DNA from 2 places in the Bacillus seohaeanensis genome. Region 1 is predicted to be linked to the other one. Evidence: riboswitches for the same ligand, from Rfam matches in the RefSeq annotation. Region 1 holds a riboswitch; the other holds the start of a gene.
The links. Region 1 has a riboswitch for S-adenosylmethionine ahead of ACFSUL_RS06755 (hypothetical protein). Riboswitches for the same ligand answer to the same signal wherever they lie in the genome.
Positions count from the first base shown of each region.

Region 1 (8,063 bases):
ATGAGGAAAAAGAAGATCGCAATTCCTACAATTAGATATAACACACCAAAATTCGTCGTCATGTACTCGTTTGCTCTGTTTACAAATTCCTGACCTTTTTCTGGAAATATAATAAGCGGAACCGTAACGAGTAATAAAAGGAAAAATGCTCCTAAAAACGTCGGCCAATCGATTAATCGATTCTTCATTTCAACTACCACCCTTGATAACCTTTGATAAGTGGTAGTTTTTGCAACTATTAGAGAAATATTCTTAGGCGCTTATAAATAGGTGTTACGACTTTTGTGCTCAATCGATTAGCCTTCATCACATTTTTAGCTTATAAATTATAAAGGTTCTTTTCTCATAGATTGTTGTTTTTACTTATACATTCTGCCTATTGCTTAAACTTAATGTGTAGTTTAAAAGCAACAAACTTTACGAAAACAGCCTAAAAAAACACCAGTTATCTAACTGATGTTTCATTGCACAACTTATTTTAGTTTTAAATACTCATCAATAAAAGCTTTAGGAGATTCTTTTACCATAAACGTAAACACGCCTTGATTAGTGTGAAGATAAAGAAATCCATAGCTGTCAGACAATGGTTTATAGGAGATATCTGAAACATTTTTTAAGGGAAATTGCTTTGAAGCAGTCGCTATCAGACTGTCATATAGATCGATGGTTTCCTTTACCTCCGTGGAATTCTGCTCATTATTTTTAATTTCTCGTACAACTTTATAGTATGGATGCGAATGGATTAACTTCACTGAATTCCTCCAAGATTGATTTCTATTCTCCTATAGTACATCATGCAACATTAGTTTATATAGTTCAAGTGCGCTGCACCTACTTCCGCCATAAACTCCTTTTTACTTTTTCATATTAAAATAAAAGCTAAAATGCCTCCTATTAAATTAGGTAAACTAAAACTTATTAAAATGTAAGCATATTTAGTGCGTTTTGCATGATCTATTTTGTCTTCAGTATTATAATTTGCCCTTAATTGTTCACCACCTACATAAGCACCTAGGAATAGTCCACTAAACAGGAACGACGCAATCCCAATTGTTCCTGAGATTTTATAAATGAGTTCCCAATCATTTAATAAAAGGGAAGTAACAAAAGAGATAACTAGAAGAAGTAATCCAGATAAAAATGGTTTCTTCAACTTTCCACCTCCTTATTTTTTCCTATCGCTAATTTTACTATATACTTTCAAGAAATTAATAACATGACCAATTAAAAACCAGTGGTTATGCAATTCCTGACTTAGATATGGTTAAACAATTATTTAAGTTCTTTTCTCATAAATTGTTGTTTTTACTTATACATTCTGCCCGTTGACTTTCCGTAAAAAAACAACACCCTTTGTAAGAACAGTTAAAGCAGGCAGTAAATTTTGAATAGTAGACATTGATTGCGTTATATACTCGCAAACGTCTTCCTTATATCCATCGTATGAAAAAGAGTTAAATTTCTCTACTGTTAACCATCTGTTATTTGCAAAAATTATATTAAATCCTTGAACAACACGTATATCCAACCATTTCTTGTCAGAGAATACTTCTTTAACATCCGGGTACCACATACTCGACTAGAGTATATATATAAAACTTGGACAAATTATACACAAAGGAGGTGGACATCCATGAAATACAGCCAACAAAATGCAGAGCAAAAACGCAAAAGCGATACAGAATTTGCAAAAGAGCCAAGAACTAACCAAAAAAACATGAATGTCTCCAACAAACCTAAAAACCCAAAATAAAATAAGGTCCGTCCCTCAGTGCTTTAAAGCGATGAGGGACGGACCTCTAAAATTATCTTCGAAAGCCACCTTCTTAATGGAGGATCTGACCTGTGACCCATTACCTTTGTTCCGAGACAAGAAAACAAATTAAATTTGCTACATCTTTCGGTTGACCAATTTTTTCCGAGTGGGAATTGTCTAAGTTATAATTGTCATATTGTAAGTAGAAGAAAATAACAACCACCTTCTGAGGTCCGTCCCTCAGCCCACTAAATCGGTAAAGCAGCTAGCTTTTGGATTGTTTTTTGAATGGTTTGTAAGCAAATAATATGGCTGTTATAGCGGATAGAGTGGCTATTAAAGCGGATACGCCTCTGTATACCACGCTCGTTTCATTGAAGGATGGTTTATTAAAACTGGGTTCATAAAAATAAGTCATAACGATCCCTGAAATAATAGTAAAAACTATATTACTTACAATAAATATACCAACAAAAGCAAAGAATTTTTTCCAAGATTTCATTCATCTAACCCCTCAAGTAAAAATAACTTATCCAAGTATAATACCAGCCAAAGAGTGACATTGCTACTAAACACTCTTTTCCCCATTCTTTTACATGTAGAAAAAACGCTTCGTTTAAAACGAAACGTCTTTACCGGCCATCCTATTTTTTTAGTAACGTAATAAAATCATTTAATTTATCTAACTCTGTTATATTCTGGTTACATGTCTGACTATCCTGACATATATAATTCCCTCTTTTAATAAATGTTCCTTGTGCTGTTGCCCTTGTTTCAGAAATAAACATTTCGACCTCTTCATGTCTATTACATAGTGTACAAATCCCTTTTTTATTTGCACTTTTCACTGTACCTTGTAGACCGATAAGCTTATTATCGCGCTCCGCTACAATATATTTTTTATTAGAACCCTTATCCTTCCAACCTAAATAGGAAGTCTCTTTCAGATCGATGTTCTCTAGTGAAGGAACTTTTAACTTCTTTACTTTTGGAAATAACTTTTTTATTGTTTGTTCTGTAATGTTTCTAAAGGGTATAACATACGGCTTTAGTTGTATGAGAAATTCCCCAGCATCTTCTTTATCTTTAATTTTCACAATCGGATTTAGTAATTGTTTCTGCTCATCACTAATATCCGAAAACAAATTTAACACTTTTTCTATTGAAAGAGACCTTAGTGCATTAAGAACATCAACATCGTTTGCAGTCGAATGCCCACTTACTAAAATCTTTGTTTGCATTTTAATGAAATTGTATTGATCACTTCTAATGAAGGGTTCCATTTTCATCATTCCTTGTAAATTATTATTTTTTCACCCTATGAAGGGTTTCCGAAGACAAGCAGTTTTAACTCTTATCCCGTTTTTACTTTAAAATATTCACCCATTTTATTCAATGTAAAAGATGATTATAAAACAAACTCTACATACACAAAGCACTGATAATCTATTCTCTAGATCACCAGTGCCACAGTCTCGTACCTATTTATTTAGAGTACACAATTTTTTTAATTGTTTCCGTTGAAAGGAAATAATCGTCTGCTAATTGACTAATAGAAATGCCACTTTTAAACGCATTTTTAATAGAGGCATTTCTGTCATCAATATTCTTTCTTGTACCAGAACGAGTACCCCATTTCTGATAAGTCGTTTTTGGTTTAGGAATATATATTGTTTCCCCTTGAACATATTTTTGAATTTCTATTATTAGCTTCTCGGGTAATATTGTGGTTGCTTTTACGTATTTCATTTCTGCCAGCTCCTTATTTTTATAAAATATAAATAAGGTGCAAAGCCGAATATTAGAAATATACACTCACAAAGGCGATGTTATGTTAAACAAGCGTCCACCCCATGCAAAGTATCGCCTTTCCAATACCAGGCTTTGCATGAGACGCTGCAGACTTTGGTAAACGAAGAATATTTACCATTTGTACACCTCCCCAATTATTGACTTAACCATTGTGAACCTCTCTTAAAACTCAATAATATTTTGGGTTCTCCACTCAATAGTATAAAATAAAGTAACTTCCATTGCACCTACCACTTTTTCACGACACCCTAATATAGGAATAACCTTTATAAATTCTTGTACTATAAAAAAGCTAGTTTTACCTAGCTTTTTTAATTATGTGCGTTTAGTTAAGGTAAACTATGGTTTTTACACTATAAAATCTTCCGGTTGATCAAGTAATTTATCAATATCAACATAATATATTGGAGGATTGCATTCTTCTCTTGCAATATCGACGGTCATTTCTAAAATTTGATCAATATCCACACTTATTACCTCCATAATATAGATTAATTAGTTCTTTTGTTCACTACACTATTCGTGATAAGTAAAAGATCTTTGAGGGTATAATGACTTTCTTTTTATATTATACACATCAACTGGGCGATAAGTCCTATATCAAGACTTAGAGGAACCAATAAAGTATCGTTACATACATTCATTCCACATTGTAAGCTAATTAAACTACTTTCTAATTTTTATATAAAACGGAACTATTACCTCCTTACACTCTTACTATTCGCTAGAAATATAGTAGTTTCTTAGAAAAGAATTTCCTATTCTGATATACTCGTAAAAGACGGCGACAGGGGGGATTCCTATGGGGAAAAAGAGGACAGAGGAAGAATTTAATGTGGGACAATCGCGAGTTTTATTTTTCTTCGGGGTGTTTTTTATTGCTTTTCAACCACCTAAACTAGTTACCGTTGCAGCACTACTATTATTTTCAAGTTTTTTTATTCTCAAATGGTTTTATCTATATAAAAACCTTGACGTTAAACCTAAAATAGGCGAAATAATCCAACTAGCACTCTTTATAACATTAATTATGCTCGTTCGCATGTAAATCATAAAAAGAGGTTGGGACATAACTAAAATACTATCCCCTAAAGACGAATAATATCAGATTAAATTATTTCGTAATCGCTGTTACACACCGCTGTTGATTTCCGTGTCAAGACTTCGCTTTCCGCGAGCGGTCGGTGAGCCTCCGGGAAAAGCGGAAGTGGCTTGGTCAGCTCGTGAAGAAAATAGGGAAATACCCAAAAGGCGCTTTTTGCCTTTAGGGGATTTCATCTTTTTCACAGCGAGTTAGCCGCTGGAGCTAAACATGCGCTGCGCTCTTGCGGGGTCTCACCTGTTCCGCTTTTCCCGCAGGAGTCTTCGTCTTGCACTCCAATCAACAGCTAGAACAAGTTAAAAAGAACAACAAGTTTTATTAAGACTTATAAAAAAATCCGAACTAATTTCCCTTCAAATGAAAGAATTAGTTCGAATTTTTATTCACCTAGAGCACATTTGTCCCAGCCTCTTTTTATTAGATCCGGTTATTTTAATGATTTTAAAATAAGTTTTATATAATTTGACTTACTTTCTATTTCTAACCCTTTGCGGATCAATTCACTCCAAATGTATCTGTCTAGCGAATATGGATCCAGTCCTTTTTTCTGCTTTACTATCCAATCGGGTATATCAATATGAAATACAGATTCTCTCTGCGACACGAATAATTCGTTCGTGTTTTTTCCAAGAATTAAAAGAAGTGAATTTTCTTCACTCCAATATTTAAGTTGTTTTTCTACACATGCAGCAACATGGTATAAGAACTTTTCTTCCGGTAGACTTTTTGCCATGTACCCTCGAGCTAATCCGTTATGGTTCATGTTTTCCTCTCCTTTTCTTGCAGTAATTTATTAAAGGTATCAAGAGGAATCGATGTATAATAAGTTAACAGGAAATCATCTGTCACTCTTTACAAAATGCTTCTTATTCACTGAATCAACACAAAAAGCACCTATTCCGTCTGTCATCATTCAAAGCAAAAGCCTCGCTGGTAGTAGCACCTTTTCCTAAAAGGCTGGTTGCTGTGGAGTCAAAGAGCCAGTTCTCTCGTCCACTCTTGATAACCTTTGTTTCTCTTATTATATTACAATTTATTTACGTTGAAAAGCAAAATCATAGTAATCCAATCGGAATTATATATAATTAATATCCTGAAACGTCAAACTGGTATTTTCAAGTGAGCTTTATAAGGGGGTGTGTGGTGGAAATGAAACGAAGAAGAAATATACTTATTACAGTAATTACTATTTTTCTGTTTGGATGTGGATTTTTATACTATCAAAATAATGCAATAACAACGACGCACATTCATATAGCATCTAAAAAGATACCTAGAAGTTTTAATGAATATGTGATTGTCCAATTGTCTGACCTACACAGTAAATCTTTCGGTGACAACCAAAAAAATTTAGTTCAAAAAATAAAAAAGCAAAATCCCGATATTATCGTGTTTACTGGCGATCTAATAGATCAAAAAAAATACGATAAAAAGGCGAGTCTTACTCTAATGGAGGAACTTCTCAAATTGGCACCCGTTTATTATGTAAGTGGTAATCATGAATGGTGGTCAGGAAAATATTCTGAACTAAAAGCAAGTTTAAAAACACTTGGTGTGACTCTACTAGATAATAAATATAAAAAAATAACAAAAGGTCAAGATAGTATTCATATTATAGGCATCGATGACCCTGCAAATGTAGCGGAAGCTGATGAGAAAAAGATTGTGCGTGAGGAGCTCGATACTGTTCTACAGCATATTGAAAAACAAGATAATTTCCAAATTCTCTTATCTCATCGACCAGAAATGTTCCATTTATATAGTGAATATACTATTGACCTCATACTAACTGGTCACGCTCATGGTGGACAAATTAGGATCCCTTTTGTTGGTGGAATAGTAGCACCCAATCAAGGGATTCTCCCTAAATATACAACAGGAAAATATACTATCAAAAACTCCACAATGATTGTTAATAGGGGTTTAGGAAATAGCATCATCCCTCAAAGGATATTCAACAAACCAGAAATCATTGTTCTAAAACTTTTTTCCACTAAATAGGCCCTAATAAAAAAATAGAGTACGCCAAGTGGCGTACTCTATTTAGATAGTTTGGTTTAGATTACTTTTGAACGTTAGCTGCTTGAGGTCCACGATCACCTTCGACGATTTCGAAAGTAACTTCTTGACCTTCGTCTAATGATTTGTAGCCTTCACCTTGAATTGCTGAGAAATGAACGAATACATCGTCTTGACCTTCAACTTCGATAAAACCGAAACCTTTTTCTGCGTTAAACCATTTAACTTTACCTTGTAACATTTAGCTAGTACCTCCTAGTGCTGTTTGCACATGTCTTTATTTTGCTATTCTTGCTCACAGTTAATCAAAACAAGTTATATTTATAATTATCCAATTAAACGGAACAAAAATATTATCTATACTATAACAGATTGAATTTTCAAAAACAAGTAGATAACAGATTGTTTCTTCATAGAAGTTCCATTTTTGTTACCAATTATCTGGATTAACACTATCCACCTATTTTTTCCCAATCACGTTTTAAAATACGCATTTCTACTAAATTCCAATACTCCCTCCCTACCTTTCTATATTCTGGTAGTACTTCTGTTTTTACAAATCCACATTTCTCATAACAGCGAATAGCGCTACTGTTAAAATCAAAAACACCTAAACAGATACTGTAAAGATTTAATTGTTTAAAACCGAATTTCACCACTTCGTTTACCATCATTTCACCATAGCCATTTCCTCTTGCATTTTTTTCTCCAACTAACACTCTTCCAATTCTTGCAGAATGTTTTTGGTGATCAATTTTCCCCAGAGAAATATGACCAATGGCATTATTATTTTCATTCAATGCTTTAAAAATATACATGTATGATTCACTTTTTGAGCTGTCGATAAGGTAACGATTTAACCTTTCTATCGTTACCGGGTATTCTAATGAAGGTCCCGCCCATTGCATAACAAATTCAGGTGTAGCGTTTGAAACCCAAGAACACAGCTGCTCGATATCACTTTTTTTAAACTCCTTCAGTTTAATCATTTTCGGCATTCTCCCTTTACTAAGGCATAGATTTCATCTAACTTGTTTAAGTCAATCGAAATCTCCTTTCCAGAATCCATTTCTTTTATATTTGCGATAGAAGTTTCTACCTCATTTGATCCTACTACCATTACATATGGGATTTTCTCCTTATTTGCATAAGAAAAGGCTTTTGCAAGCTTTTTACCCATCATTTCGATTTCAACCTTTACTCCCGTTTTTCTTAATCCCTGAGCAATTGTCAACACTTCTTTTTCCATCCCAATAGGAATAATTAATAATTCTGTACTATTAGTTGTTAAACTAATTCCATTTTCTTTCAACGCATAATATACAACATCTAGACCAATGGAAATTCCGACTGTTGGATATTCCCTTTCACTAT
Region 1 covers NZ_JBHUMF010000015.1:132,780-140,842, forward strand. The annotation lists gene ACFSUL_RS06715 (BCCT family transporter) at 1-188, opposite strand, end outside; gene ACFSUL_RS06720 (hypothetical protein) at 474-752, opposite strand; gene ACFSUL_RS06725 (DUF5316 domain-containing protein) at 863-1,153, opposite strand; gene ACFSUL_RS06730 (hypothetical protein) at 1,310-1,573, opposite strand; gene ACFSUL_RS06735 (hypothetical protein) at 2,022-2,258, opposite strand; gene ACFSUL_RS06740 (FusB/FusC family EF-G-binding protein) at 2,401-3,039, opposite strand; gene ACFSUL_RS06745 (CD3324 family protein) at 3,242-3,505, opposite strand; gene ACFSUL_RS06750 (hypothetical protein) at 4,371-4,616, shown strand; gene ACFSUL_RS06755 (hypothetical protein) at 5,098-5,433, opposite strand; SAM riboswitch class I at 5,574-5,679, opposite strand; gene ACFSUL_RS06760 (metallophosphoesterase) at 5,820-6,671, shown strand; gene cspD (cold-shock protein CspD) at 6,733-6,930, opposite strand; gene ACFSUL_RS06770 (GNAT family N-acetyltransferase) at 7,142-7,678, opposite strand; gene ACFSUL_RS06775 (histidine--tRNA ligase) at 7,675-8,063, opposite strand, start outside.

Region 2 (8,063 bases), on a different contig from region 1:
AACACCGTCCAATGCATTAATCCCATCTTCAGGAGACGCAGCAGCATGTGCAGCTTTTCCATGAAACTCAAAATCAAGCGGATCGACTGCTAACGTTTCTCCAGTAAAAGTAGTGCGGTTAAAAGGATGAGCCATTAGGCAAGCATCAATTCCGTCAACCAATCCATGTTTGACAAAGCTTCCTTTCGCACTTCCATTTGGTCCGCCTTCCTCAGCAGGTGTTCCAAGAACTAACACTTCACCGCCAGTTTCTTCTAAAACGGAAGAGAGGGCAATTCCTGCTGCCACACTTGTTGTTCCAATAATATTGTGTCCACATGCATGGCCCAATCCTGGAAGTGCATCATACTCTGCTAAAAAGCCAATCGCTGGACCGGGCTTATCGGACTTTTTACGAGCAAGAAAAGCTGTTTCATGACCAGCAACACCGCGTTCCACAGTGAATCCATGCTTTTCAAGAAAACTAGACAACAACTTCGAAGCAAAAAACTCTTCATTACCAATTTCAGGATTATCATGGATCGAATGACTGATCGAAATCAGTTCCTTTTCCAAGCCATCAATTTTAGAAAGAATGCTTTCTTTTATTTGATCAAACGTTTGAACAGCAGTCATATGTATACCTCCATTTAATTTGTTTTTTTGTGCCAGGCACAGAAAGCATGAATTGTTCCTGGCACAAAAGACTTGATTTGTTCCAGGAACAAAACCTCCCGGAACAAAGCCAAAGCCCTCCCCTATAAATTACTCTCCAATTTCGCTAAGCGGTACGAATGTTGGAATTAGTGATTTTTTATATACTTTATTCACGTGATCTGCTACATCATCCGTTTGGAAGATTTCAACAATCTTTTTGTATGTTTCATTGTCTTTGTCTTCTGTACGAGCAGCAATGATATTAATATAAGGCGTTGCTGTGTCGCCTTCTCTGAAAATGGAATCCTCCACAGGGATGAATCCAGCTTCTACTGCTACACCATTGTTGATAACAGAACCAGCTACGTCTGGAAGTACACGCGGTGTTTGTGCTGCAACAACAGCTTCAAACTTTATGTTTTTTGGATTTTTTGTAATGGCTTCAAGATCACCGTTTCCATCAAAGCCTTCTTCTAGTTCAATTAAGCCTGCTTCTTGTAAAAGTAGAAGGGCGCGTCCCATATTTGTTGCTTCTTGTGGGACAGCGATAGTGCTGCCTTCTGGAATTTCATCGGCTGATTTATATTTTTCAGAGTATAGTCCCATTGGTGCAATATACGTTGTACCAATCGGTGAAAGATCTAAATCTTTTTCTTCAATAAATGAATTGAAATAAGAAATTGTTTGGAAAGAGTTGATATCAATGTCCCCATCAGCTAATGCCATATTAGGACGAACATAATCGGCAAATTCAACAAGTTCAATTTCAATTCCTTCGTCTGCCGCTTTCTCTTTAATATACTCCCAAGTAGGTACACCAGAACCGTTGACACCAACCTTCACGACTTTCTTTTCACCGCCCGAACAACCAGCAAGTAAAGCTCCAACTAATAAAGCGAATGTAAGTATAATTCCAAATTTTCTCTTCATGGTGATTCTCCCTTATAAGTAATTTTTATAAAACCATCCTACTATCTTCTTCTAATGGATTTAGAAAATCTGTTTCCGAATGTTTGCATTCCTTGGACCATCACAACAAGAATAATAACGGTCACAATCATGACAGATGTCTCAAACCGTTGATACCCATAGGCGATTGCAAGGTCACCAAGGCCGCCTCCCCCGACAGCACCAGCCATTGCGGATGCGCCGACTAGTCCAACTGTTGCAATTGTAATATTCAATACAATCGAGCTTAAAGCTTCCGGAATTAATATTTGAAAAACAATCTGCCACGGAGTAGCACCCATCGCTTCAGCTGCTTCAATAACTCCTGGTTCGACTTCAAGTAAGGAACTTTCAATCAATCTAGCAATATATGGCGCAGCAAAAACGACTAATGGAACAATTGCAGCCGCCGTCCCAATCGATGTTCCCACAATAACGCGAGTAAAAGGGATAATTGCAACCATCAAAATAATAAATGGAATCGAGCGAAAAATATTAACAATCCCATTTAAAATGTTAAAAACAGCTTGCTGCTCCATCAAGTGACCTTTCCTTGTCACAACAAGAGCAATTCCTAAAGGAATCCCAATTAAAGCGGCAAATAATAGCGAAAATCCGACCATAACGAGTGTATCCCAAGTAGCTTCAATAATTCTTGGCCAAAATGTACCCCAATTTATGCTCATGATTCCCTAACCTCCTTCACTAAGATTTGTTTTTCTACAAAGTCGAGTGCTTTTCTTACTTCTTCTTGTTTGCCTTTGAACTCGACAATTAAATTTCCAAAAGGCTTTCCTTGCAACTCCGTAATCTGTCCAAATAACACATTCGCTTCGACATCAAATTGTTTGTTCACTTGAGAGAGAAGCGGCTGGCTGGCAGATTCCCCTAAAAATATTAATCTATAAATATTAGAAGGCTGATTCGATTTCAACTGTTCTAGTATTGAATCTGGAATATGATCATTCATGACACTTCTTACAAAGTTTTTCGCTGTGCGACTATCTGGTTGAGAGAAAACATCAAAAACGGTACCCTGCTCGATAACCTTTCCGTTTTCCATCACGGCAACTCTGTCACAAATTTCGCGGATAACATTCATTTCGTGCGTGATCATTAGGATTGTTATTCCGTACTCTTTGTTTACTTTTTTCAACAGTTGTAAAATTGCATCCGTTGTTTGCGGATCAAGGGCTGATGTTGCTTCATCACAAAGCAGGATATCGGGTGAAGTTGCTAATGCTCTTGCAATTCCGACACGCTGTTTTTGTCCTCCTGAAAGCTGATCCGGATAATAACTTGCTTTATCCTCTAGCCCCACGAATTGAAGGAGCTCTGTCACCCGTTTAGTAATTTCTGCTTTAGAAAACTTTGCGAGCTTAAGAGGATAAGCAATGTTTCCAAAAACGGTCCGAGAATGCAGCAAGTTAAAATGCTGAAAAATCATCCCAATCTTTTGTCGTGTTTTCCTAAGAGCTGCCTGATCGAGCTCTGTCATATCTTTATTATTAATAAAAATCTTACCGCTCGTCGGTCTTTCTAGTAAATTCACACAACGGATTAGCGTACTCTTCCCAGCACCACTAAATCCAATAACACCAAAAATCTCCCCTTTCTCAACGTCCAAGCTAATATCATTCACAGCATGAACCGGATTTCCATTACTCTCAAACACCTTTGTTACATTTTGTAGTGAAATCATGTTGTCCCTCCTTCTATTAGGTCCGTCCCCGGATAAGGTAACGCGGTAAATTGTTAAAGTTTTTAGTTGTAGAGGTCCGTCCCCGACTGCTTTACAGTGCTAAAGGTTCGACCAGAATGGAATAAAACAAAAAGGCCCCTCTTCTTAACAGGAAGAAGAGGGGCCTACGTATATGTAAATAAACCGCTCTTCTCATCTTACAAGTGCATATTGGTCACTTGCAGGAATTGGCACGGTATTCAGTAAAGAACCCGTTGCCGAGGTTTCAAAGGGCCAGTCCCTCCACCTCTCTGGATAAGAAGATATTTTCGCTATTCAATTAACATTTGAAATTCATAATACTTTAAAGTTTTAAAGTAGTCAAGAGAAATTTGACAATTATTTCGATTTTGACTAGAAGGAATTATGAGTGAAAAGGATAGTGGTTGTTTATATGTTTGCTGAAAAATAGTAGATGGGAAGAGAAAAGAAAGGATCAAAGGCTTGCATTCTAATACAATATAAAAAGCAAACTTCGAAACAAAATTAGCGATTAGAAATAAAACGATATAGTTAAGTAATAATATGGTTGAAATTTGAAACCAATTATTTATTTTGTGCGTAAGGATATAAAAGGAATAAAGTAGGGGGAGAGAAAATGGGGAGCATTATTACAGGTGTAGTAGTTATAGCAATACTTTTAGGTGCATTTTTCTTATTCAACTGGCTAATGGGCTATAAGAAAGATCATATCGTTATTGACTTGGATGAACGCTATATTGACTACAATAAGTATGTTAAAGCGATTCAACGGGAACTAGAAAGCAGGGGGATGGACGTAAAGTATGAAGGGAATTATCGGTTTGTAATAGATGGTAAACGTTATTTGTTTATTGAAAGAAATGTTTCGATGGGCGGAGTTCCGCTGCAGCGCACCATTTTGAAACCGGAAAAGTAGTGGAAGAAAGGTTCGAGAACAGTTTTACTTTTAAAAAATCAGTCCCCCCAATTCCAGGGAGACTGATTGCCCTATCACCTATCACTGCTTCTCATAAATCCGCAAATTCGCATAAATTTTCTCAAGCGTCGGAGCTGCAATCTCTTTCTCTTTCGCAATCCCTAGTAAATATCCATAAAAGTGATCGCCCTCTACAGATAGTCCTTTTTCCATATCACGCTGCAAGGACGACTTCATTTCATGTGCCATAGATTGAAGCTTACCCCAATTCACTTCTACAATATCGTCAGCAAGTGGAGCATTGATGCTTCTCATAATCGATGCTGCTTCGTCCAGTGTATTCTGAATAGTACTAGCACCTAGCTCGTCATCGCGAATAGGACCGATTGGTGAGCGGAATAGGGAAGTAACACCTGATAATGTTGAAATAAATAAGTACTTATGCCACATATCTCTGTTGATATTTTCGGATAACACAAAATTTGCCTTCGTCCCGTTGAAAGCCTGTTGAAGTTTAGTAATTCTCTCCGTTTTTTCTCCAGTTCTTTCCCCAAATATGAGATCATGAATAGGGCTAGTTTGGACAATATGCCCTTGCTCATTCAACGTGGATTCGATGAAACATAAACCGCCTAAAACATTCGATTCACCGAATGTATCAACCAACGTATCGATATGAGAGATTCCATTGAGGAGCGGTACAATCATCGTTTCAGGACCAACATATGGGCGGAAATCCTCGATTGCTCCTTCCAAGTGATAGGCCTTCATCGACAATAAAACAGCATCGTAGGCTTCAACATTTTCACCCGTCTGGATCAAATGAGGCTTTACTGTTACATCACCATGAACACTTTCTAAAACAAGCCCGGTTTCCTCTAACTGCTGTTTTCTTTTTTCGCGAACAAGAAAGGTAACATCTTCGCCTTTTTCAATCAATCTTCCTCCGAAATAGCCGCCGACTGCGCCGGCTCCAACTATTAGTATTTTCATTTGGCATCCCCTCCAACGTTTATGTATTATTTTTATTTTAACAGGTTTAGTTCTGGGTGGCAGTAAACAGCCTTTCAAAAAGTTGACAAAACCGGTAAGTTCCTATGGATTGCGCTTATGGGAGTAGACAGTTATAAATATAGATAAAAAATGACACAGTTGACAAAAACAGTGAAACAAATTGTTCTGTTAGTTATTGATAAAAAAGAAAAGAACCTAACTTGGTTCTTCTTCACTCTACAACTTCAAATGGGGCAGCAAGTTCACCGATAGTAGCTCGATATTCACCAGGTGTTAGCTTATATTTCAGGTCATTGACATTAAGAACTAGGGTTGACGATTTATTTGGAGGATGCATAAAACCTAGTTCTGTGAAGGATTCGTCTTTCATTGGCACCTTATACCATGTATCTTTCACTTTTTTTTCAAGGAATACATGAATACCTGTGGAAAATTCTTTAGGGCTGTCATTTTGAATTTTAACAATAATCTTTTTAACTGATGTTGGATATTCAACCTTTTCGGTTTTGATAGTAATACCATTTTTCGAGTCAGCACGTTTTTGGACAGGGGCTTCTTCTGTTAGAGGTGCTCGGCAACCGCTAAAAAAAATAAGTAATAACGCAAAACAAAAAACAGCTAATGGATACTTTTTCATCATTAAAACACCTCCTACCTACATTTTACCAATAATCGGATAGGAAAACAGCAAGAGAGGTTAATGAATAATACGAGAAAACTGTTTATTTTATTATGCAATTTTCTGTGGTAATATTCCAAATTTTTTATTTGTTGAAGCGTCGTGTTTTAATTTAAGAATTAAACTATTACCGAAACTATTTATTCAAAAAGGTTCCCTTCAAAGTATTATTGAACTGTAATATTAAGTGTTAATGTAGTTATATTATTTGCTTTATCGGTAAAAGGTGCTTCTAATACATAGTTTCTTACTGGGATTATATCATATTTTTCATTGTCATTAAGGTTAAAAGTTGTACCATTATTTTTGAGAGTTCCCCAAGTCAGTCTCTCACCAGCCTTAGTAGCTTCTACATTAGTGCTTTTCAAAACAACATTAATAGTTTTGCTTGTTTCAAACTCGTTATTTATTATTAATCCCATTTCGTTTAGGTTTGTTACATCATCTGTCACAGGAAGGAATACCGATGCAGTAGTGGCCCTTCAAGGTTAATTTAGATGTCAAATCCTTCAATAGTAATAGTGCCAGCTCCGGCAACTGTTTTTTTGTAGTCAAACGGAATTTCTATGTCGTCAATATAAAGCAACCCATCTTTCCTTACTGAGTCGAAGTTGTCAAAAATGACAGCTAATTCAGTACAATCATCAGATAGCACCACACAGATACCTTAGGATAATGGTATTGTTATTAAAGGATTCTATGCTAATATAAATGGAATCTAAAGCATTTTGTGCAGCCTATTCTCTCACTACTATTTCTTCTAGTTTAAATATAATATTCTTGGAATTTATAGGTTCTGTAGATAAAACGTAAGCTGTCTAATATTTATTAAATGAAAACATAAATGTTCTATCAAGGGGAAGGGGAGTATTTATCGTTATTTATCTCCTTGGATTAACCCTCTTTCTAAAGCTACATAAATTAACCCAATAGCATCAGATGTTGTTAATTTCCCGTCTAGAAAGTCGTTTCTCCATTTAGGACTAATTCCATTTTCTTTATTTTCTAAGCGTTTTAGAACAATAGAGACACTGTCTCTTATTGCTTGATTAGATGGATCCATGATTTCATCCCCCTTTTCTTTATAAGTAATGTTAAAGTATCTGCAAATAGCCTTAGCATGAACAACGGCTAACCTTTTAATATATTCTTCTTGTTTTTTACCAAAAATATTTTCAAAGTCAGTAGAATTTGTCATAAATCCGTTCTCCGTAAGTACAGCAGTCATTTTGGTTTCTCTAACAATGTGCAAGTCTGTCCAAGTTCCGGGTACAGAAGCGTGTAATCCATTACCGTGTGTGTCTAATCCTGCCTTGTTGAGTTCATCTATGAATAGCTCTGCAGCTCTTTTAGAATCAGGGTGGTCATGCCAATAAAAACAACAAATACCGTTTACATCCTTATTACTATTAGCATTGGCGTGTAGAGACCAAACCAAATCTACATTTTGACTATTATAAAAATCTGTTCTAGTCTTCAAATCAATCTCGTTTCTAAAAGGTTTTTGTATTGCCACGACATCAATGCCATTACGTTGTAAATGTTTATCCAATTCGATAGCTAACCTCGAATTAAAGTCATGTTCCTCATAAACTTTCCCATTAACTTTAACACCTTTACCTCTAGTATTTTCCCATGTATTAGAGCCGTGTCCAATATCTCTTCCTACTGTTGGCATAAGTATCACCTCACTATATTTAATGTGAAATCTTTTTTTTCGGTGAGGGCTAATTGGAAACTATTTCAGGATAAGTACCTGGTCACTTACATATTCCTAACTTTTACATATCTTCAGTTATTTGCGATTGTGTATACATATGTTTTACTATAAAAGTAAACTTAATGAAATATTTCGTGAGAAGAGGGGATAGTTTGAAAAAGATTATTAGTCTAATTGTGGTTCTCTTTATTTGTACTATTATAGTACCTAAGCCTACTGTTAATGCCCAATCTTTAAGTGATGTAAGTGACCATTGGGCAAAAGAGGAAATTAACAGCTTGGTAGAAAGAGGGATAATTGAAGGTTTTAAAGACAACTCATTTCGTCCAAATGCAGATGTTTCTCGTGGTCAATTTGCGGCTTTTTTAGTTAGAGCGTTAGATTTACCAAAAGGTTCTTCGTCTTTTGTTGATGTAACAAAGGGGAG
Region 2 covers NZ_JBHUMF010000035.1:25,338-33,400, reverse strand. The annotation lists gene ACFSUL_RS20585 (M20 family metallopeptidase) at 1-615, opposite strand, end outside; gene ACFSUL_RS20580 (MetQ/NlpA family ABC transporter substrate-binding protein) at 745-1,566, opposite strand; gene ACFSUL_RS20575 (methionine ABC transporter permease) at 1,608-2,270, opposite strand; gene ACFSUL_RS20570 (methionine ABC transporter ATP-binding protein) at 2,267-3,286, opposite strand; SAM riboswitch class I at 3,476-3,587, opposite strand; gene ACFSUL_RS20565 (hypothetical protein) at 3,924-4,223, shown strand; gene ACFSUL_RS20560 (ketopantoate reductase family protein) at 4,305-5,216, opposite strand; gene ACFSUL_RS20555 (immunoglobulin-like domain-containing protein) at 5,449-5,877, opposite strand; gene ACFSUL_RS20550 (hypothetical protein) at 6,084-6,368, opposite strand; gene ACFSUL_RS20545 (hypothetical protein) at 6,410-6,571, opposite strand; gene ACFSUL_RS20540 (N-acetylmuramoyl-L-alanine amidase family protein) at 6,794-7,594, opposite strand; gene ACFSUL_RS20535 (S-layer homology domain-containing protein) at 7,789-8,063, shown strand, end outside.
Region 2: another riboswitch for S-adenosylmethionine. It lies ahead of ACFSUL_RS20570 (methionine ABC transporter ATP-binding protein); the one in region 1 lies ahead of ACFSUL_RS06755 (hypothetical protein).